DNA from 3 places in the Viridibacillus sp. d25.2 genome. Region 2 is predicted to be linked to each of the others. Evidence: riboswitches for the same ligand, from Rfam matches in the RefSeq annotation. Region 2 holds a riboswitch; each other region holds the start of a gene.
The links. Region 2 has a riboswitch for lysine ahead of ACZLO7_RS21200 (amino acid permease). Riboswitches for the same ligand answer to the same signal wherever they lie in the genome.
Positions count from the first base shown of each region.

Region 1: linked by a shared signal. The riboswitch ahead of ACZLO7_RS06295 (aspartate kinase) and the one ahead of ACZLO7_RS21200 (amino acid permease) in region 2 are both predicted to bind lysine.
Region 3: linked by a shared signal. The riboswitch ahead of ACZLO7_RS00680 (transporter substrate-binding domain-containing protein) and the one ahead of ACZLO7_RS21200 (amino acid permease) in region 2 are both predicted to bind lysine.

Region 1 covers NZ_CM196652.1:1,275,970-1,283,743, forward strand. The annotation lists gene ACZLO7_RS06270 (enoyl-CoA hydratase) at 1-71, shown strand, start outside; gene ACZLO7_RS06275 (electron transfer flavoprotein subunit beta/FixA family protein) at 97-870, shown strand; gene ACZLO7_RS06280 (electron transfer flavoprotein subunit alpha/FixB family protein) at 903-1,880, shown strand; gene trxA (thioredoxin) at 2,074-2,388, shown strand; gene uvrC (excinuclease ABC subunit UvrC) at 2,614-4,389, shown strand; lysine riboswitch at 4,448-4,629, shown strand; gene ACZLO7_RS06295 (aspartate kinase) at 4,755-5,987, shown strand; gene ACZLO7_RS06300 (YslB family protein) at 6,045-6,458, opposite strand; gene ACZLO7_RS06305 (succinate dehydrogenase cytochrome b558 subunit) at 6,731-7,339, shown strand; gene sdhA (succinate dehydrogenase flavoprotein subunit) at 7,402-7,774, shown strand, end outside.
Region 2 covers NZ_CM196652.1:4,336,273-4,343,689, reverse strand. The annotation lists gene ACZLO7_RS21225 (M20 metallopeptidase family protein) at 1-439, shown strand, start outside; gene ACZLO7_RS21220 (VOC family protein) at 452-1,261, shown strand; one part of gene ACZLO7_RS21215 (IS3 family transposase) at 1,448-1,721, shown strand; one part of gene ACZLO7_RS21215 (IS3 family transposase) at 1,721-2,592, shown strand; gene ACZLO7_RS21210 (CynX/NimT family MFS transporter) at 2,746-3,963, opposite strand; gene ACZLO7_RS21205 (aminoglycoside 6-adenylyltransferase) at 4,105-4,971, shown strand; lysine riboswitch at 5,096-5,274, shown strand; gene ACZLO7_RS21200 (amino acid permease) at 5,382-6,842, shown strand.
Region 3 covers NZ_CM196652.1:126,207-133,980, reverse strand. The annotation lists gene ACZLO7_RS00715 (phosphotransferase) at 1-46, shown strand, start outside; partial or broken gene ACZLO7_RS00710 (methylated-DNA--[protein]-cysteine S-methyltransferase) at 55-294, shown strand; gene ACZLO7_RS00705 (coenzyme F420-0:L-glutamate ligase) at 378-1,568, opposite strand; gene ACZLO7_RS00700 (LysR family transcriptional regulator) at 1,694-2,584, shown strand; gene guaC (GMP reductase) at 2,638-3,621, opposite strand; gene ACZLO7_RS00690 (hypothetical protein) at 4,115-4,306, shown strand; gene ACZLO7_RS00685 (hypothetical protein) at 4,643-6,091, shown strand; lysine riboswitch at 6,211-6,392, shown strand; gene ACZLO7_RS00680 (transporter substrate-binding domain-containing protein) at 6,529-7,383, shown strand; gene ACZLO7_RS00675 (amino acid ABC transporter permease) at 7,447-7,774, shown strand, end outside.

The sequences.
Region 1 (7,774 bases), 1.4 Mb from region 2:
TGTCTGAAGATGCCAAAGAAGGTATTCAAGCATTCATCGAAAAACGTGAACCTACTTTCACAGGTAAATAAAAAATAGTATTAGGAGGTTTGTTGAATGAACATTTTTGTATTAGTAAAACGTACTTTTGACACAGAAGAAAAGATTGTTGTAACTGGTGGAGCAATTCAAGAAGATGGAGCAGAATTCATCATCAACCCATACGATGAATACGCAATCGAAGAAGCTATTCAAGTTCGTGATGCACAAGGCGGAGAAGTAACAGTTGTTACTATCGGCGGTGAAGATGCAGAAAAACAACTCCGTACGGCTTTAGCTATGGGTGCTGATAAAGCAGTCTTAATCAACACTGAAGATGATTTAGATGAGCTTGATCAATTCTCAGCAGCATATATTTTAGCTGAATACTTAAAAGATAAAGAGGCAGACCTTATATTAGGTGGTAACGTTGCTATTGATGGTGGTTCAGGTCAAGTAGGTCCACGTGTTGCGGAATTACTAGGTATGAACTATGTAACTACAATTACAAAACTTGAAATCGATGGCAAAACAGCTAAAATCATTCGTGATGTAGAAGGAGATTCAGAAGTTCTTGAAGCTGAATTACCACTTCTAGTTACAGCACAACAAGGTTTAAACGAGCCTCGTTATCCATCTTTACCTGGTATTATGAAAGCGAAGAAAAAGCCTCTTGAAGAGCTAGAATTAGATGATTTAGATATTGATGAAGATGATGTTCAAGCAAAAACAACAACAGTTGAAATTTACTTACCAGCTCAAAAAGTAGCTGGACGTGTATTAGAAGGCGATTTATCTGATCAGGTGAAAGAGCTTGTTAGTCTATTACATTCAGAAGCAAAAGTAGTATAAGCTGATTTTAAATTGTATGGGAGGGACATAACATGTCTAAAAAAGTATTAGTATTAGGTGAAGTACGCGAAGGAAGCTTAAGAAATGTATCATTCGAAGCTATTGCAGCTGCAAAAAAAGTGTCTGGTAGCGGAGAAGTTGTAGGCGTTCTAATCGGAGACGCTGTAGCGAATCTTGCCGAGGAACTTATTCAAAACGGTGCAGACCGTGTAGTGACTGTTGAACACCCACATTTAAAACAGTATACTTCTGATGGATTTAGCCAAGCATTTATGGCTGTTACTGAGCAAGAGCAACCAGAAGCAATCGTTTTCGGTCATACTGCTCTAGGTAAAGACCTTTCTCCTAAAGTAGCTAGTAAATTACAAAGCGGTTTAGTATCAGATGTTACAGATATTGAAGGAGAAGATGAAAAAGCAGTTTTCATCCGCCCAATCTATTCTGGTAAAGCATTTGAAAAAGTACAAGTGAAAGAGGGTCTTGTGTTTGTGACAATCCGTCCAAATAACATTGCACCTCTCACAAAAGACGAATCTCGCTCAGGTGACGTGACATCAATGTCAGTAGATATTACGAATCTACGTACTATTATTAAAGAGGTCGTTCGCAAATCAACAGATGGCGTTGATTTGTCAGAGGCAAAAGTTGTAGTAGCTGGTGGTCGTGGCGTGAAAAGTGAAGATGGTTTTGCTCCATTAAAAGAGCTTGCTAACGTACTTGGTGGCGCTGTTGGTGCTTCACGAGGTGCTTGTGACGCTGATTACTGCGATTATTCATTGCAAATCGGTCAAACTGGTAAAGTTGTTACACCTGATCTTTATATTGCAGCAGGTATTTCAGGTGCAATCCAACATTTAGCTGGTATGTCTAACTCAAAAGTAATCGTTGCGATTAACAAAGATCCAGAAGCTAATATTTTTAAAGTAGCTGACTACGGCATCGTTGGAGACCTCTTTGAAGTTATCCCAATGCTTACCGAAGAGTTCAAAAAATTATTAGTAAACGCGTAATTGACGCTTCTAAACCCTGTAAATGGATACACTATTTACAGGGTTTTTTTCATACAAGTATACAAATAGACATGTGAAATACGTATTTTACTATCGTTATTGCAAAATAATGCTGTTATAAGCATAACAGTCGCTCGTGCTTTTTATCCGTGCTATACTACCGTTATACGCAAGTTGAAGGAGGATATTTAATATGGCAATTGTACACGCAACAGATGCAAGCTTTTCAAATGATATCGCAGAAGGTTTAGTACTAGTTGATTTTTGGGCAACTTGGTGCGGACCTTGTAAAATGATCGCTCCAGTTTTAGAAGAACTAGATTCTGAACTAAACGGTGCAGCTAAAATTGTTAAAGTTGATGTAGACCAAAACCAAGAAACAGCAAGTAAATTTGGCATTATGTCAATTCCAACTCTATTGTTATTTAAAGACGGAGAGCCAGTTGATAAAACAGTTGGTTTCCAACCGAAAGAAGCATTAGTTGAATTCATTCAAAAACACGCTTAATCTTTGAAAAAATAAATATAAAACCGGGTTCCTACAATGGTACCCGGTTTTTTTTAGAAATAATGAAGTATAAAACTATTCTGTACATGATCTAGTTCCAGCGCCTAGCCCCTCGAGGTCATAACCCAAATTCGAAATGAGGTTAAAGAGCTACCTCCATGCCAATTCGTCTTATGCATATCGGGAATGAACAAGGCGCTTGCACTTTTCTAAGAAGGTGATAAGATGAACGAATTAATAAAGCAAAAATTAGCCATTCTACCTGACCAACCAGGTTGTTACTTGATGAAAGATCGACAAGGTACAATTATTTATGTCGGCAAAGCAAAGGTGCTAAAAAATCGCGTACGCTCTTATTTCACAGGCAGTCACGATGGTAAAACGCAACGACTTGTAAGTGAAATAGAAGATTTCGAATACATAGTGACATCTTCGGATATAGAGGCTTTTATTTTAGAATTAAACCTCATTAAAACTCATGATCCGAAATACAACATTATGCTGAAGGATGACAAGACGTACCCATATATTAAAATCACAAATGAGAAGCACCCGCGACTTCTTATCGTTCGCAAAGTGAAGAAGGACAATGGTAAATACTTTGGACCTTATCCAAATAGTTTTGCTGCAAATGAAACGAAAAAATTACTTGATCGCCTGTATCCTCTTCGGAAATGTACGAATTTACCAAACCGAGTTTGTTTATATTATCATTTAGGTCAATGTCTAGCTCCTTGTGTAAAAGAAGTTGAGAAAGACCAATATCAAGAAATCATTCAAGGTATAACGAGTTTCCTAAATGGTGGTTACGGAGAAGTTAAAGAAGATTTAAATGCAAAAATGCTCGATGCAGCTGAAAAATTAGATTTCGAAAGAGCGAAAGAATACCGAGATCAAATTGCCCATATAGAAACGGTCATGGAACGTCAGAAAATCACCCTTACTGATTTTACGAACCGTGACGTTTTTGGTTATGCGGTAGATAAAGGCTGGATGTGTATCCAAGTATTCTTTGTTCGACAAGGTAAGTTAATTGAAAGAGATGTTTCGTTATTCCCGATTTATAGAGATCCTGAGGAAGAATTCTTAACGTTTGTCGGGCGCTTTTATGAACAAGCAGAACATATTAAGCCAAAGGAAATCTTCATACCTTCGAATATTGAAGGAGAGCTTTTAGCGACTGTGCTTGATATAAAAGTGACAATCCCACAAAGGGGAAAGAAAAAAGAACTTGTTGATTTAGCCAGTAAAAATGCTCAAATCGCTATCTCTGAGAAATTCCAGTTACTTGAGCGTCAAGAAAAAAGGACAATAGGTGCATGCGAAGAATTAGGAAATGCGATGAATATCGCTACACCGCTTCGCATAGAATCATTTGATAACTCCCATATTTTCGGAGCTGACGCCGTTTCAGCAATGGTTGTTTTTATTGACGGAAAGCCAAGCAAAAAGGATTATCGTAAATATAAAATTCAAGTGGCTGCAAAGCATGACGATTACGGTGCAATGCGAGAAGTCATTCGCCGAAGATATACTCGTGTATTAAGAGATGGCTTGCCTTTACCTGATTTAATCGTTATCGATGGTGGGAAAGGGCAAATGGAAGTGGCAAGAGAAATATTAGAAGATGAGCTTGGTTTAGATATCCCTATTGCTGGTTTAGCAAAAGACGATAAACACCAAACTTCTCAACTGCTGTATGGCTCGCCGCCAGAAATTATTCCATTAAAGAGAACGAGTGAAGCATTTTATCTATTACAGCGAATTCAAGATGAAGTGCATCGTTTTGCTATTACCTTCCATCGCCAATTACATGAGAAGAATGCCATCACATCTGTCCTCGATGAAATTGAAGGAATTGGTCCGAAACGGAAGCAGCAACTTCTCAAACAATTTGGTTCGGTAAAAAAGATTAGTGAGGCATCCTATGAAGAGTTAATTGCTGCGAATGTACCAAAAAAACTAGCTTATACAATATTTACTTATTTTTCTGAAAAATAAATTGTAGTAATCAGAAAATTGTGTTAAGGTAACATTACTATTTAAATAATCACTATTTAGTGATGATAGAGGCGCGGATTTCAAGAGTAATCAGCAAGAGGATGAATAGATCCTAAGACTGTTGATGAAAGGGGAGGCCGCCGAAGTGATAAATTGACTATTTCCAATTTATTTCTGGTTCTACATTTAACAAGTGTAGAATTGTCAGATCCGTTTCGGTTCTGGAGGGCTATCTCACATGAATGTTCTTTTAAACGTGCATTCTACGGAGGCGGCTTTTCACATGGAAACGTGTGAAAGGCTGCTTTTTTCATAAGATGTCATTGTGAATACGGTCGTCATAACAAGTAAAGGAGAGGTTATGGGTGAGTTGTTTAGTCTTTAAATTTGGTGGTACATCAGTTGCAACGATTGAACGCGTAATGCATGTAGCAAGACGCATTCAGAAAGAGAAAGAAAAGGGCAATAATATTGTCGTTGTTGTTTCGGCAATGGGTAAAACGACAGATACACTTGTAGATATGGCGCATGAAATTATGCCAAATCCATCGAAGCGAGAAATGGATACGCTCTTAACAACAGGTGAGCAGGTGACTATCTCATTATTATCGATTGCTTTGCAAAGCATAGGTTTAAAAGCTCAGTCCTTCACTGGTTGGCAAGCTGGAATATTAACAGAAGGCGTTCCAAGTGATTCGCGCATTGTGGAAATCCAAACGGCAAATATACAGAAAGCATTGGATAGAGACTGTGTAGCTGTAGTTGCAGGTTTCCAAGGAATCGATAGTAATAATAATATTACAACTCTAGGTCGTGGTGGTTCAGATACGACAGCAGTTGCTTTAGCTGCAGTATTAGGTGCTGAACGCTGTGATATTTATACAGATGTTGATGGTGTGTATACTTCAGATCCTCGTTATGTTCCTAAAGCTCGCAAGCTGCAAGGACTGTCATATGATGAAATGCTGGAATTGGCGAATTTAGGAGCAGGTGTTTTGCATCCACGTGCTGTAGAGTTTGCGAAAAACTATAATATTCCATTAGCAGTTCGCTCTAGTTATGTAGATGATGAAGGAACAATTATGAAGGAGGAAGTAGAAGTGGAAAAAGGTTTAGTAGTACGCGGGGTTGCATTTATGTCAGATATTATTCGTGTAACCGTAGGGTATGAAGGGAATTATAATGGTTCTTTAGTAAATATTTTTACAGTTTTAGCAGACAATCATATTAACGTAGATATAATCGTCCAAACTCTTATTGAAGGTGTAGAGCCTTCGGTATCTTTTACTATTAAAAAAGAAAATTTAGCAGACACCGCTCGTGTATTGGAAGCAAATAAATCTGTAATTGGTTTTCGTCATGTGAATTATGAAGAAGACGTAGCTAAAGTGTCAATTGTTGGATCGGGTATAGTATCTAATCCTGGCGTAGCTGCAAAAATGTTCGATCGCTTACATAGAGAAAATATTACACTAAAAATGGTAAGTACTTCTGAAATTAAAATTTCTGTTATCATACCTCAGGATTCAATGTTTTTGGCTGCAAATGCATTACATGATGAATTTGAGTTAGCAGCTAGTCTCGCAATTCAAGTTTAAAAATATAAATTAAAAAAACTGACTAGGCATCTTGATAGATGTTTAGTCAGCTGCTTTTTATAGTTGATCTTTTAAATCCCATTTGACCTGGAATCGGACAACCCCTCGTTTTACTTTCTTTTCGTCGTAACATTCTGTTAAGAAACCACTGATTTTTTCTTGTTGTGCTGCTAGGAAGCCACTTTCAAGACGGAAACAGCGTTTTTCAAATTGTAATGCTTCAGGGTCCCCAGTTAAAGTATAAAACGTTTCATCTTTAGATTGTTTCTCTATAGAAAGATCGCCCCATCCAGCTTCGTGGAAAAATGAAATAGCTTCTTCCATACTGTATAAAGGAAACTTGCGTGCTAACTCTTTTCCGCACCAATATAAGATATCCTCTTCGTTTTTTCCAAGAACAGATGAGAGTACGTGATCTCTTATTAGTTCGTAACCAAATAATGGGAAGTGTTGAGTATTAGTAGATGACATGATTTGCCTTCTTTCATTTAATTTTGTCTAATTTTTGTCAGAGTTAGAAAATAACGTTTTCTAGTAGAATATTTATGTATTTACGAGAAGAAATCGTATATTAAAGGTAGTTAGAAATAGTGTTGGTTACCTTGACGCTCTGCCATGATGAGAGTACAATGAACTTGTCATAATATTGTACCATGATGAAATATGCAGTCAATGGATACCATGTTGAAAAGCATCGGTAGTTGTTCGTCTGTCTATTTTCAGTATTAAGGGGGGTAACAGTTTTGTCGAAAGATCGAGAGTTTTTATTGCGTCGTCTGCATTCACTTCTTGGAATTATTCCAGTTGGACTGTTCTTGACGCAACACTTGTTTATTAACTTTACAGCAACAAAAGGTGCAGAATCATTTAACTCTGCGAGTGAATTTATGGGTAATCTCCCATTCTTATGGGCTCTAGAATGGATTGTAATTTACATTCCATTAATGTTCCATGCTTTTTATGGTGTGTACATAGCCTTCACTGCACAACCAAATACTAAACGTTTTAGCACTTTCCGTAACTGGATGTTCGTATTACAACGTTTCACTGGAGTATTCCTAGTTGTCTTTATCGCTTGGCATATTTTCCAAACTCGTATCCAAAAAGCACTTGGAACAGAAGTTGACTACAACATGATGGCAGATGTTCTATCTAACCCATGGATGTTAGCATTCTATGTTGCAGGTATTATTTCAGCAACTTTCCACTTAGCAAATGGTGTTTGGGCATTCTTAGTAAGCTGGGGAATTACTCAATCTCCAAAATCTCAAAAAATTGCAACTTACATTACTGTTTTAATTTTCTTAGTGTTATCAGTAGTCGGCGTAAGTGCATTACTTGCATTCGTTTAAAAGAATGCACTTAACATCATGTAAGCGCTTGATTACTATTTGAAAGAGGAGTGAGAAAAAACATGGCTAAAAGTAAATTGATAGTCGTTGGCGGCGGTCTTGCTGGTTTAATGGCTACTATGAAAGCAGCCGAGATGGGCACAGAAGTTGAATTATTCTCATTGGTACCAGTAAAACGCTCACACTCTGTATGTGCACAGGGCGGAATTAACGGTGCCGTTAATACAAAAGGTGAAGGGGATTCTCCATGGATCCACTTTGATGATACAGTTTATGGTGGAGACTTCTTAGCGAACCAACCACCAGTAAAAGCTATGGCTGATGCAGCACCTGGTATCATTCATTTATTCGACCGTATGGGTGTTATGTTCAACCGTACACCAGAAGGTTTACTAGACTTCCGTCGTTTCGGTGGTACATTAATGCACCGTACAG
Region 2 (7,417 bases):
TAACATTATCGCAGATTCGGCGATTATTGAAGGAACAGTGCGTACAATGACAGAAGATGTTCGGAGTAAGGTGAAAGAGGAAATTTATGCAATTGTAAAAGGGACTACTGAATCAGCGCATGCAACATATGAAATTGATTATTTACGTGGCTACCCAGCGCTTTATAATCATCCAGTCGAAACTGCGCTTGTAAAAGAGTTATTTGAAAATGAGTTCGGTGTAGAATCTGTAATAGATATCGAGCCTTCAATGGGTGCAGAAGACTTTGCCTACTTTTTAAATGAAAAGCCAGGCACTTACTTCAAAGTAGGCTCTCAAAATGAAGATGAACGCACACAATTCCCGCATCATCATCCGAAATTTGATTTTGATGAAAGGGCGTTATTAACAATCGAGAAATCGTTTGTGAAAATCGTTTCACATTATCTATTTAAATAAGGGGACTTGAACATGACATTATCGTTTGATCATTTAGTACATTTTGTAGATGAACCAAAAGAAGTAATTAAGCCACTACAAAGTCAGGGGATCCATGCTGTTGAAGGTGGCGTACATGAAGGACGCGGAACATATAATGCACTTAGCTACTTTGATCTAAGCTATATCGAGTATCTCGGTACATACGACAGAGCTCTAGTAGCTGAGACAGAGCATTTACATCACAGTCTTATTGAAACAGTAGTAAATAATGATTTCAAAGAAGGCTTCGTAAGATTTGCAGCACGTACATCGGATATTGAGAGGGTAGCAGAGCGTTTGAAAGAGCAAGGTCTATCAGTAAATGGACCAGTGCCGATGTACAGAAAACGACCAGATGGCAGTATTATTAATTGGCAATTACTTTATGCTGGAGAAGAAAATAACGCACTTCAACTACCATTCATTATTCAATGGGATGATAATGACGATAAGCGTAGAAAGGAGCAAGTTGAAAAGGGCGTCATTGGAAATCAACCAGAAAAGTTGGACTTTGCAGGCGTTACTTTTGCAGTAATAGATGCTGAAAAAACGGCTAGAAAATGGTCTCGATATTTAGGGTTAGAGGTTGCAGAAGCGTATGTCGATCAAGAGTTGAACGCTATTGTCCAGGTTCTTACGTTAGCCGGCGGTGACTTATACTTTGCTAGTCCAATTGGAGATGGTGTTGTAGCAAAAGTAATAACAGAACGAGGCGAATGTCCGTTCCAAGTTAATTTCTCGGGAGCTAAGGAACCTGTCACACTCGAATTATTTAACGGTCGCTATCATTTTGAGAAATAATTTATTTAGATGGCACTTCTTTGTATGGCTTTAAGAAAATAGTAAATATAAAGACAGTGTAATTAAAAGCTATTATGTAGTGTTTGAAACTATGCACTGACCTAAAAATATGAGACAAATAAAAACACCTTTCGTTGAAAAAATGGGTATCCTACCTTTAAAAACCAACGCGGAGGTGTTTTTTCTATGGGGACAAGAGTCAGTTATCCAGTAGAAATTAAAATGAAGGCAATTGAGATGAGATTAGCTGGGATTCCTGTAAAGCAAGTATTAGAAGAGTTGAATATTCGTAATCACAGTCAATTAAAAACATGGTTGAAATGGTATCGAAATGGCGAATTACATCGGCTTGAACAGCCAGTGGGTAAACAATATACCTTTGGTAAAGGACCTGAATATGAAAGTGAAACCGCAAAGTTACAAGCTGAAAATCGTTATCTAAAACAACAGATTGAAGTATTAAAAAAGTACGTAGAATTGGAGAGGAAGTGGTTTCAAGAGTTGTAGTTCAATTAGTGGAGGAATTAAAAGGAAGTATGTCAATTAGTGAAATCTGTCTTCATTTAGGAGTTGGCCGTTCGTCTTACTATCGTTGGAAAGCAAAAGTTCATACGCAAACATCAAAGGAGCTTCGAGACAAACAAATTGGTAACTTGTGCAAGCTACACAAATTTAGATACGGTTATCGAAAAATCACAAAATTATTAACAGGTATTAGTGAGAAAACGGTGCAACGTGTTATGCAAAAATATAACTGGCAGTGCCGTGTAAAAGTAAAGAAACGTAAACGTACGGGCCAACCAGCCTACATCGCTCCAAATTTATTAGCTCGCGATTTTAGTGCAACAAAACCATTAGAGAAGCTCGTAACAGATATTACCTACTTGCCTTTTGGACAAACCATGATGTATCTTTCAAGTATATTAGATCTGTTTAATGGCGAGATTATTGCACAAACTATTGGGTCTAAGCAAGATACAGCCTTTGTTTTAGATACGCTCAATCAATTACCTAATTTACCAGAGGGCTGCATTCTGCATAGTGATCAAGGATCTGTATATACATCTTATGTATATCAAAAAACAATCAAAGAAAAGGGAATTACCATGAGCATGTCTTGTAAAGGCACGCCCGTTGATAATTCCCCAATCGAAACGTTTCACTCCTCGCTAAAGTCTGAAACGTTCTACCTCGACGAAATTTACCGCACGACAAATGCACGCGTAATAAATATGGTCGAAGAATACATTTATTATTATAACAATATCCGGATTAAAACGAAATTAAACAGCCAGTCGCCGGTACAATACCGTCAACTGGCTGCAAAATAAGGTGTTTTCTTATTGTCTCAAAAACGATACTCAGTGCCACTACATAATAGCTTTTTTCTATGACTCATTTTACTGGGAGTGCAAGATTACACATGCATAACTTCTATTATTAATACTAAAAAACTCCGAGCTATTTTAAGCTCGGAGTATACGCTATCTTTCGGGAGAAACATAACCTTCTTTTGCAGCATGCATACCAGCGGTCATTAATAACATAACTGTAATAATGAATAGGATGATAGCTGTTGTCCAGCTATTTGTAATATCGTGAACATAACCAAATAACACAGGACCTATTGCAGCTAATAAATAACCAAATGATTGAGCGGTACCCGATAATTCTGCCGCTTCATGAGCTGTACGCGTACGAAGTGAGAAAAACATCATTGCTAAACTAAATGATGCACCACCCGCAAGTCCAAGTAAAATCATCCATAACACTGTCAATGAAGTCCAGCCAGCTAAAATACCTCCGAAGCCTGCTAGATAAAGAACACCGTATACAACAACAAGAGGACGTTGGTCTTTTCTTCGTCCTGCAATAATCGGAATCACGAACGTTGCAGGCAATTGTGAAAACTGCATAAAGGAGAACATCCATCCAGCTGTATTAGCACTCATACCTTGTGACTGCAACATTTCTGGAATCCAAGCAGCAGTAGTATAGAAAATAAGAGATTGGAAACCCAGTGATAATGTAACTGTCCAAGTTATAGGTGATTTCCAAAGCGAGACATGTTCTTTATTAGTGTGGGAGCCATTATTCAATTCGGACTTAGGTTTACGAATTTGTGGGAGCCAAACAATTAGGGCGATAATTACTAAAACAAACCAAATACCAAGTGTAATTCTCCATCCGAGTTCTCCGCTAGCAAGAGGATAACTAATCCCAGCTGCTAAACTTGCAGAGAGATTCATAGAAACTGTGAAAATACCTGTTAATAATCCAACCTGTAATGGGAATTTCAACTTAATCAAACTTGGTAGCAATACATTTCCAAAAGCAATTGCCACACCGATTAGCGATGTACCTAATAACAGAGTAAAGGTTGTACCGAAAGATCGAGTAAGAATTCCAACTGCAAGTAATGCTGTTGAGAATAGTAATGTACGTTCTATACCAAAACGCTTTGAAAATTTTGGAGCTATAGGAGAAATAATAGCAAAGGCAAGTAAGGGAATTGTTGTGATAAATCCTGCCAATACATTTGAAATGTGTAAGCCTTCGCGAATAAATGAGATGATTGGACCTACAGCTGTTAGAGGTGAACGTAATGTAGAAGCGATGAAAACAATTCCAATTACAAGTAACCAAGCGTCGCGGTTCCATTTAAGCTTTTTGCTATTTTGAACAGCTGGATTTGTTGCCAATTGTAGCGCCTCCTATATATATTCATGAATTTCCTGGTTTTACAAACCCACTATTTGACAAAGGTTAATTATATCAAAGAAAATGGATATAATTAAGAGGACTCAAAATAAATTTATCGAATTGAAATGGAGGAATTGGTGATGAGAACAGCGCAACAAATGATGGATTTAATCATAAATGTAGCGAATAATGATGAACGTGTTCGAGCCGTTTGTATGAATGGTTCGAGAACAAATATAAATGTGAAAGAAGACCCTTTTCAAGATTTTGATATTGTCTATATTGTTACTGATATTAAATCATTTACTAACAATCCTCATTGGGTAGATATTTTTGGAGAGAGAATCATTATGCAAACACCAGAGGATATGGTGTTATTTCCTCCGGAGCTTGGTGGACGCTATACATACTTAATGCAATTTTCGGATGGAAACCGAATTGATTTGATGCTTATCTCTATTGAAGAACAAGAAGCATATTGTAAAGAGGATAGTTTAACTACAATCTTGTTAGATAAAGATCGATCACTTCCAAAACTCACTAAACCGACAGATGTCGACTATTGGGTGCAATGCCCAACAGAAGAACATTATAAGGATTGTTGTAATGAATTTTGGTGGGTTGCTACATATATAGCGAAAGGCTTATGGAGAAAAGAAATGCTCTATGTACAAGAACATTTTAATAATACACGCAACATGCTTATTCAAATGCTTTCATGGCATGTTGGAGTAAAAACAGACTTTTCTAGAAGCGTTGGTAAAAATGGTAAGGACCTAGAGTATCTATTATCAAAAGAAGTGTGGGAGCAGTTACTCGCAACATATAATAACGCTAGTTATGATTCTGCGTGGCAAGCGCTATTTACTATGTGTAATTTATTCCAAAGTTCAGCAACAAATGTTGCTAGTCTTCTTTCATTCCGCAGTTATGAAGAAAGTACTAAAGTGCTTGGTTATTTAAAGCATATTCATACGCTTCCGAGGGATGCTAAAGCGATATTTTGAAGAATTATTTAGAATTAAACTCAAATTGTTTTAATATTCAAGAAAATTTACATCTTGAATATACAATTCTCTTGTATTATAATTGGGGCATATTAAATTAATATATTGCAATGCCTCATCCATTCGATGAGGTAGAGGTCGCGGTGTTAAAAAGTAAAATGGATGAGGCGAAAAGCGTCAGTGATTCTATTTGAAAGGGAATATCGCCGAAGTGTTTATAAGCTTCTTCTTATAAATATTGGGGCTGTTGCCGAAAGGTGCAGAACTGTCACGTCTTAGCAGGCGTGTTGAGCTATCTTTATCAAGGTTGATGGGCATGTTTTGATACCATCGCATATTCCTTGTGATGGTATTTTTTATGACATCAAGTTAACCTTCTTGCAATGAAAAATGGAAAGAGGAGATTCTTAATGAGTAATAAAAATAATGGCCAAGGCGTTGAAACGCAAGGTCTTAATAGAGGATTGAATAGTCGTCATGTGACGATGATTTCACTTGGAGGAACAATTGGTACCGGGTTGTTCTTAGCAAGTGGTGGAGCCATCCATGAGGCTGGTCCAGGCGGAGCACTATTAGCATATTCTCTAATTGGTATTATGGTGTTTTTCTTAATGACAAGTTTAGGTGAGATGGCTGCGTTTATGCCTGTATCTGGTTCATTTAGTACTTACGCATCTAAATTCGTTGACCCAGCATTAGGTTTTGCTCTAGGTTGGAACTATTGGTATAACTGGGCAATTACGATTGCAGCTGAAATCGCAGCTGTATCATTAATCATGAAATTTTGGTTCCCGGATGTATCGTCATTCTACTGGACAGCAGGGTTTTTAGTCATCATCTTCACATTAAATATCTTATCAATTAAAAGCTTTGGTGAAAGCGAATATTGGTTTTCTCTTATAAAAGTCGTAACAATTATTGTCTTTATCATTGTTAGTTTCTTGATGGTATTTGGTTTGATGGGTGGACAAGACCCAGTAGGATTCAAAAACTTCTTCATTGAAGATGGTCCATTCCATGGTGGTTTCTTCGCAATGTTCGGTATTTTCCTAGCTGCAGGTTTCTCGTTCCAAGGTACAGAACTACTAGGGATTACTGCTGGTGAAACAGATGATCCAGGAAAAAATATTCCGAAAGCTGTTCGTCAAGTTTTCTGGCGTATTTTGTTATTTTACATTTTAGCAATTTTAGCGATTGGTTTATTAATCCCATTCACAGATACACGTTTAGCAAGTAGCGATATTACAGTAAGCCCGTTTACATTAGTATTTGAAAATGCAGGAATTGCGTTTGCTGCGTCAGTAATGAATGCGATTATTTTAACAGCGATTTTATCTTCAGGTAACTCTGGATTATATGCATCATCACGTATGCTTTGGGAGCTTGCAAAAGACGGTAAAGCACCTAAAATGTTCACTAAATTAAACAAACGTGGTATTCCGGTGGCTGCATTAGTAGCAACTTGTTTAGTTGCTTGTGTATCATTTATTGCATCATTCTTCGGTGATGGTGTTGTCTACATTTGGTTGTTAAATGCTTCAGGTATGTGTGGATTTATAGCTTGGCTTGGAATTGCAGTAAGTCATTACCGATTCCGTAAAGCTTATATTGTTCAAGGTCGTGATTTAAACGAATTGCCTTATAAAGCAAAATGGTTCCCATTCGGTCCAATCTTTGCCTTCGTACTTTGTGCAATTGTCGTTGTTGGTCAAAACTATACAGCATTCACAGGTGAACATATCGACTGGTATGGTATGCTTGTTTCATACATCGGATTGCCAATTTTCTTAGCGATCTGGTTTGGATACAAAATCGTTCATAAAACAAAAATCGTAAAATTAAAAGACTGTGACTTTGATAGTCACCGTTAACTTAAAAAACTACCTAGCTATTGAGCTAATAGTTTCAGGCTGTAGACAAACTCGAAGAAATTCGGTTTATCTACAGTCTTTTTTATTTTAAAATACCCTCGAAGCGGCTTGGCAACTGCCTCGGAAATCGTTCATCGTAGAAGAAAACAACGGTCATATCAGTAGGATCTAAAATAACCATGTTATCTAAAAATAACAAAAGACATTCAGTGTGTGACCATTCTGAATGCTTTTTGTTAAATTAATTCATATACATTTACATAAAACTATAAATTTAGTTAAGTTATCTGAATGAGTTATTCTAAAATTTTTGGCTCAGAAACATAGAGGGATTCAATATATCCACAATTATTACAGTACTCAGCCGATACAGGTGAAGATTTGCCTTTGGGTTTATTCGCTGAAACCATTTGAAGCATTACAGCGCCACTGTGAAGTAACCCCTTTCTCATAACGTTAGCTTTCATACATTTAGGACATTTAATCATTCCCCATCCACAACTCCTTGAAATTGTATTTTATGTAAAACATTAAGAATAATTATAGCATAAGCTCTACTTTTGTAGAGTAAATGA
Region 3 (7,774 bases), 270 kb from region 2:
TAGCGTTGATATAGAAGTTTGGTTAGGACATAAAGCGTTATTTTAATTATCGGCTGGAACGCATTAACAAGTATTTCTTATGGAAAACAGCGTCTTATAAGGATATTGCTGTCTCAATAGAAATTGAAAAAGCCATTAGAGCAGTAGGAAATGCAAATGGAAAAAATAAATTAAGATTGTTATTCCTTGTCATTGAATTATTGAATCAAACGGAAAATTAACAGGTTGTGCAGGGGTTTGTGGAGAAAGGAATGGCTATTGAAACTTAAAAAACTACCAATAGAGGAAATGTGACATGAAATATAACTCTTTAAAATAAAAAGAGAGAATAGACAATTTCCTATTCTCTCTTTTTAGATAGAAGTGCTGTTTAAATCTTATTTAGTATAGTTATCAAAGTAACCTTGGATAAAGATCATTGGAGTACCTTTGTCACCACTACCTGATGTTAAATCAGAAAGAGAACCGATTAAGTCAGTAAGTTGACGAGGTGTAGTACCTTGTGCTTCCATTGCTCCTACAAGGTCAGTTCCTTTATTATCAATGTATTCAGAGATAGCTTTTTTAAGTTCTTCTCCTCTTAAATCAGCAAAGTTATTATCAGCTAGATACTTTAATTTGATTTCATTCGGTGTGCCATTAAGACCAGCTGTGTAAGCAGGTGATACAACTGGATCAGCAAGCTCCCATATTTTACCTACAGGATCTTTGAATGCGCCATCACCATAAATCATAACTTCAACATTCTTGCCTGTTTTCTCTTTTAGCGTTTGTTGAATTTTATCTACAACAGGTTGGCAATTACGTGGGAAAAGTTTCACACTGTTTTCTGTTGATTTGTTTGAACCTAGTAGACCATAACTTTCGTTGAAGCCACTACCATCAATTGATTCAGCTAAGATGTTATCTAGGCTGTAAATTTTTTCTCCACCGTTAGCTTTTAAAATTCGTTTTGTTCTAAATCTTGTATGGATATCACAAGTTAGCACGCTCTTAGTGTATTCTAAAATTGTTTTTGGATTGTTTGAGAAGATTACTTCACATTCAACGCCATATTCTTCAACTAATGATTTGTAGTAATCGATATAGTCAACACCAGTGAAAGTGTGTTTGTTGTGCCCGAATAATTCGCGGAACTGTTTTTCAGTTAACACGTCTGTCCATGGGTTAACACCTTTTTCATCAAGTATGTCAAGATCAACTAAGTGGTTACCTACTTCATCTGATGGGTAGCTAAGCATTAAGACAACTTTTTTAGCACCTTTTGCAATACCACGAAGACAAATAGCAAAACGGTTACGGCTCAATATAGGGAAAATAACGCCTACAGTGCCATCTCCAAATTTAGCACTAACATCTTTTGCGATGTGATCAATTGAAGCGTAATTACCTTGAGCGCGAGCAACGATTGATTCTGTTACTGTCACGATATCTTTATCTTGAATAGTAAAGCCTTCAACTTCTGAAGCTTTTAATACACTTTCTACAACGATATCTTCGATACTATCACCTTGATTGATAATTGGGCCACGAAGACCTCTTACAACTGTTCCAACTACTCTTTCCAAAATAATCGCTCCTCATTGCTATATTGTTTACTATTGTTTTTTTATTCCCACAACTTGTAATATACCTCTAAATAGTGGTATAAGTAAAATTAATATATCAAATGATAGGTATAAGGTGAGTTTATATGGTAAGCAAATTAGATTTATATAAAGTATTTTGTAAAGTGGGGAAAAGCTCGAGTTTTTCAAAAGCAGCAAATGATCTATATATGACACAACCAGCTGTTAGTCAGGCGATTAAACAATTAGAAAACGAACTTGATATCCGACTATTTAATAGAACACCTAAAGGGGTATCTTTAACGTACGAAGGTAGTCTGTTATTCGAATATGCAAATTCAGCTATCAACTTACTTCATGTTGGAGAAGAAAAGCTTTTAGAATTTAAAGACCTAACAACGGGTGAATTGAAAATAGGTGTAGGTGATACCATCTCGAAGTATTTTTTACTGCCTTATTTAGAAGCTTTTTATAATCAGTACCCCAATATTAAATTCAAAATAATGAATGGTACAACATTGGAGCTTTGTACAGTATTAAAAACAGGAGAGGTCGATATTGCTTTCTGTAACTTTCCCATTGATGATCCTACATTGGAGCTTAAACCCTGTATTGATGTCCAAGATATATTCGTTTGTGGGGAAAAATACAAGAAGACCCTTACGGAGCCACTTAGTTTTGCTTCAATAGTAAATCTGCCACTAATATTACTTGAACAGCAATCTGTCTCTAGGAAATATGTAGATGATTATCTTATGACAAAAGGTGTTAAAATTTCACCAGAATTTGAACTAGGTTCACATGATTTGTTATTAGAGTTTGCTAAAATAAATTTGGGAATAGCTTGCGTAACTAAAGAATTTTCCAAAGAGTATTTAAATAAAGGAATATTATATGAAGTGCCTTTAATAGAAGAGATCCCGAAAAGGAGTATAGGCGTATGCTTTTTAAAAAGTGTACCTCTATCACCAGCTTCAACAAAGTTTGTTGAAATCGTAGAAAATAAACAAAAATAGAGAAATAGAAAAACCGCCAAAAATTTTTGGCGGTTATAATGCGTTATAAGTTCTTAGTACGTTTTATCTCCATTAAAGATAGAGTTTTTAACGACAACATAATCTACTGTACGAATAGCGTCAAGTTTTTTGCCACCTGCATAAGAGATAGATGATTGAAGGTCTTGCTGCATTTCAACAAGTGTATCCTTTAGAGAGCCTTTATGCTCTACATACAGTTTTTTACCTTCGACGTTCTTCTTCTCACCTTTTTGGAATTCAGAAGCTGAACCAAAGTATTCTTTAAGAAGTTTACCGTCTTTCTCAATTGTTTTACCTGGAGATTCTTCGTGTCCAGCAAATAGCGAACCGATCATGACCATTGAAGCACCAAAGCGTACAGATTTAGCGATATCACCATTTGTACGGATTCCACCATCTGCGATAATCGGTTTAGTAGCAGCTTTTGAACACCAGCGCAGAGCAGCTAACTGCCAGCCACCTGTACCAAAGCCAGTTTTAATCTTTGTAATACATACTTTACCTGGTCCAATACCGACCTTGGTAGCATCAGCTCCAGCATTTTCTAATTCCCTAACAGCTTCTGGCGTACCAACGTTACCGGCGATTACAAAGCTAGCAGGTAAGTGTTTCTTTATATGTTGAATCATATTAATTACAGCATTAGAATGACCGTGTGCAATGTCGATTGTGATGAAATCAGGAATTATCTTATCTGCTGCTAATTGTTCAATGAATTCATACTCTTCTTCTTTCACACCGACGCTAATTGAAGCTATCAATCCACGAGCTTGCATATCTTTAGTGAAATCTACACGTTTACTTGGTTCAAAACGATGCATTATATAGAAATACCCATCTTCAGCTAATTGAATGGCTACTTTTTCGTCAATAATTGTTTGCATATTTGCAGGTACTACCGGCAATTTAAATGTATGTTCACCTAAAGTAACAGAGGTATCACATTCAGATCTACTATTTACAATACATTTTGCAGGAACCAATTGAATATCTTCGTAATCAAATACATTCTCCATAAAATACACTCCTAAAACCGAATAATTATTATCTATTAAAATAAAACGTTCGTCTTTTAGTAATTTACATCATTTTCATCTTTATGTCAAAAAATAATAAGCGTTTTCATTCTTTTCTATGAAATATATTTGGAGACAAAGTGTGTAAGGAGGGGAATTCTTATGTACTAATGAAAAAGATATTTATAAGATTAGTATTAGAAAATTTCAAAGAAATATACATTGAAATTCCTAGAATGAAATTGGCAATGAGATAGAACAAGGGATATTTTTTTATTAATAAGAGGATTATTTTGAACTTCACTAATTCATAAGCAGAATAGAAACGTGCAATAAATTATGCCAAACTCACTTTCAATTATTTCAATTGTATCTTCTCTTAGAAATTCATAAGATTTTGCTTTGTTTATGTAAATAGTGGACGTTATAAAGCCTCGCGATTAGTGGTATACTTATTCAATAGATTAAACATCTGAAAGGAGATGAAAATCTTTTGAAATACAGTAAACCACAAATGCAACAATTGATTAATGAAAATAAAGAGTTGCATACAAAATTTAAAGAGTTAAAAAAATCGTTGGACCTTGAGAAAAACTATGCATTGAAAGCTTTATATCATGCAGAAGTTGCTGATGGCGGTAAATATCAACAAGCCTATCAAGAATTAGATGGCCCAAAATACTAAGAATATTATTTAGATATATATTTGATTTTAAATGACTTAAAAACAGATTAAAATGATAATAAAATGTTATTTGGGTGAGAATATATACCCAACGGAAAGTTATTGTGTACAGAATATATTTAATTGTTAAATTAGTTTTAATTGGATAATGACGGGAAAAAAGATCTGCTGAGTGTGGGTCTTTTTTCATTTTTTTTTAGTTTTATTCTTTTAAATTAGAAATATGACGTTATTTGCAGATTATTTTTTTATATAATGTCCTATTTGATAGTAATTCACTGTTTAAGAAGTTAATATTATAGTAACAATAATATATTTCTTGAAAGGGAGCATCGTATGATAGAGATAGAAATGAAATTGAAGAAGTATTTAATTGGACAGCCATCGATTATGATCAATGAAGATGAAACGATGGAAGATAGTATGGAAGTCCTTGATGCACGCAATGATGTCAATTATGGTTATATTGAAGTAACGGATGACAAAGAGCTGACTAATATCAACATTGACTTTGATAAATTAGTAGAAAATAATGGTGTTGAGCTAGAAAGTCTAGAAGAACTTGAGATGGATGAAATTTTACATATTACAGAGTCCTTTATGAAGGATTTCGGTCGTGAAGTAGTACAATTTAGTAATTCCTCTGAGATTGGGGAAGGCGAATATTTAGTAGTTTATGAGGCAACAGATAAAAAACTAAAACTCCCTTTACCTAATTCTGGTGCTGTAATTGAGATTAATTCATATGGTACTATTACAGCGGCAACTATATTCCAAGAGTACTACCAGCTTACATACCCAAAAGTAGAAATAACAGAAGATGAAGCTAGAGAGATTTTATGTAAAGAGACATTAGTGGAATTAGGCATCGAAGAAAATGAAGAACAAGGAGAATTTGAACTAGTCTATCAACCAATTCGAGATTATATAGGCGTTACTGTTGATGGGAAAGTTCAAAAAGCAAGTCAGTTGTTCAGTGAAACAGAACTTGAACAATTTGCTGTTACGCCTGTTCAAGTAACAAAGGCACTACCAAAGTTATTAGGTGCAACAGATCAATATGTATTGCGAGAAGAAGATGGTAATTTATATTGGTATGTTGCGGAAGACCTGGATGCAGATGGTGAAGATGCAGAAGCTGTAATTGAAGTATTACATTTTGATGATGCAGGCGCTAATTATGAATCTAATGTAGTTTGGGATACAGAGGTAAAGACTGTGTTACCTTTTGAGCAATTGAAAGATAACGCAATGCAATTTTTAGAGATTATTTCTGGTGATATACACGATAAATACATGCTTGAAGAGCAATCTGTATTAAATGAAGATACAGAAGAATTTGATGATAATTCAGATGAGGATCTCTTCAATGTGGATGAATATGATGAAGACGAGTATGTTGACGAACATGAGGATGAACCAACAACTATGTTTACTTTTATCCCATATTTCCATGAATACAAATTAGAGAATTATTCTGTCCTAATTGAGGTAGGTATACATACAGGAATTATTCGTTCATGTCTGTATAGTGCTTTAAACATGGAGTCTATTCGAGGGATTAATATTACACCGATAATTTCATTACCAGAAGCGGATGCTATATATAAACAAAATTTGCAGATGAAACTTTCACGTTTTGAAGAGATAGATGAAGATGATGAAATGACAATTTATAGCTTAAATTACTCTATTAACGCTCCTTCTGAAAATGGTGCAATTGATAAGATTAATGCTACAACAGGTGAAGTTACGTACGCTGAATCTAATATTGTTAGAGGCTAAAAAAAATTGTAAGAAAAACGATATTATTCTGATTATTTAATCGAAAGGTTATTGACAGTAAAAGTTCGTTACTGTAGACTGTGTACAACGATAATTGAATACAAACCTCACTTTTTAATTGGTGAGGTAGAGGCGCGATATCTATTAGTCTTTAGTGGAGCTTGAGAAACTATGAAACTATGGAGAAGGAGATGTCGCCGAAGTTTGTAATACACTCGATGTTACTTGCTGGGTCTGCAGTTAATAACTGCAGGACTGTCTCAATGAACGTCCTAGTTCGTTGAGTTGAGCTATCTCATTAAGGGATAAGTAGAGGATTTAGGCTATTGTACAATGCGACCTGAGTTCATCTTAGGACGCGTTTTTTATACGTACAATAGCCTTTTTTAGTATTTAAAAGAAAATTAAGGATATTATTTGAAGGGGGAGAATATAATATGAAAAAAACTTGGGCAATTTTTTCTGTTATGACGCTACTTGCTATTTTACTATTAGCAGGTTGTGGATCTAAAACTACGGATTCAGGTTCGGGTGAATCTACTAAAGGGGAAACGAAAAAAGAAACATTCACAATTGGTATGGAAGCGGGATACCCTCCGTTTAACTGGACACAAAAAGATGATTCAAATGGTGCCGTGAAGATCTCTGGTAACGCAGAATATGCTGGCGGTTATGATGTTGAAATTGCAAAACGTGTGGCAGATTCTTTAGGTAAAGAATTAGTAATCGTCAAAACAGAATGGGACGGTCTAGTACCTTCATTAACTTCAGGTAAAATTGATGCAATAATGGCGGGTATGTCACCAACTAAAAAGCGTAAAGAGACAATTGATTTCACTGATAACTACTATACCTCAAATTATGTAATGGTTGTTAAAAAGGGCAGTAAATACGAGAAAGCTACTTCAATCCAAGATTTTAGTGGTGCCAAAATTACAGGTCAATTAAATACAACACACTACGAGGTAATAGATCAAATTACTGGTGTTAAAAAACAAGCTGCAATGGATAACTTCCCTGCAATGCGTGTAGCACTTGAATCTGGTGTGATTGATGGTTATGTATCTGAGCGTCCAGAGGGTATCAGTGCTTCTTCTGCAAATGACAAATACGTAATGGTTGAATTCACAGATGGCTTTAAAGCGTCCGAAGAAGATACAGCAATTGCTGTAGGTATTGAAAAAGATAGCGAGTTAAAAGATAAAATTAATAAAATTTTAAAAGATATCTCTGAAGAAGAGCGTACAGAAATTATGGATAAAGCGATTAAAAACCAACCAGCTGCAAAATAATGTATGTTTTATGTCGGCTGCATATGTAGCAGTCGGTATTACTGCTTTTGGAGGAGGAACAGTATGAGTATTGATTGGATTATTAGCATCGTAACTGACAACTGGGAAATGTTCCTTCGCGGGGCATGGATGACATTATTCATTGCTATTGTTGGTACGATTTTTGGAGCTATTATTGGGTTATTGATTGGTGTTATTAATACGATTCCAAAGCCTGAACGTGGAGTAAAGAGAATTTTCTTAAGATTAATTAATGCACTTCTTACAATATATGTGGAATTTTTCCGTGGAACGCCAATGATCGTGCAAGCAATGGTGATTTTCTATGGTTCTGCTCTAGCATTTGGTATAGATATGGACCGCACATTTGCTGCGATTTTTATCGTCGCTA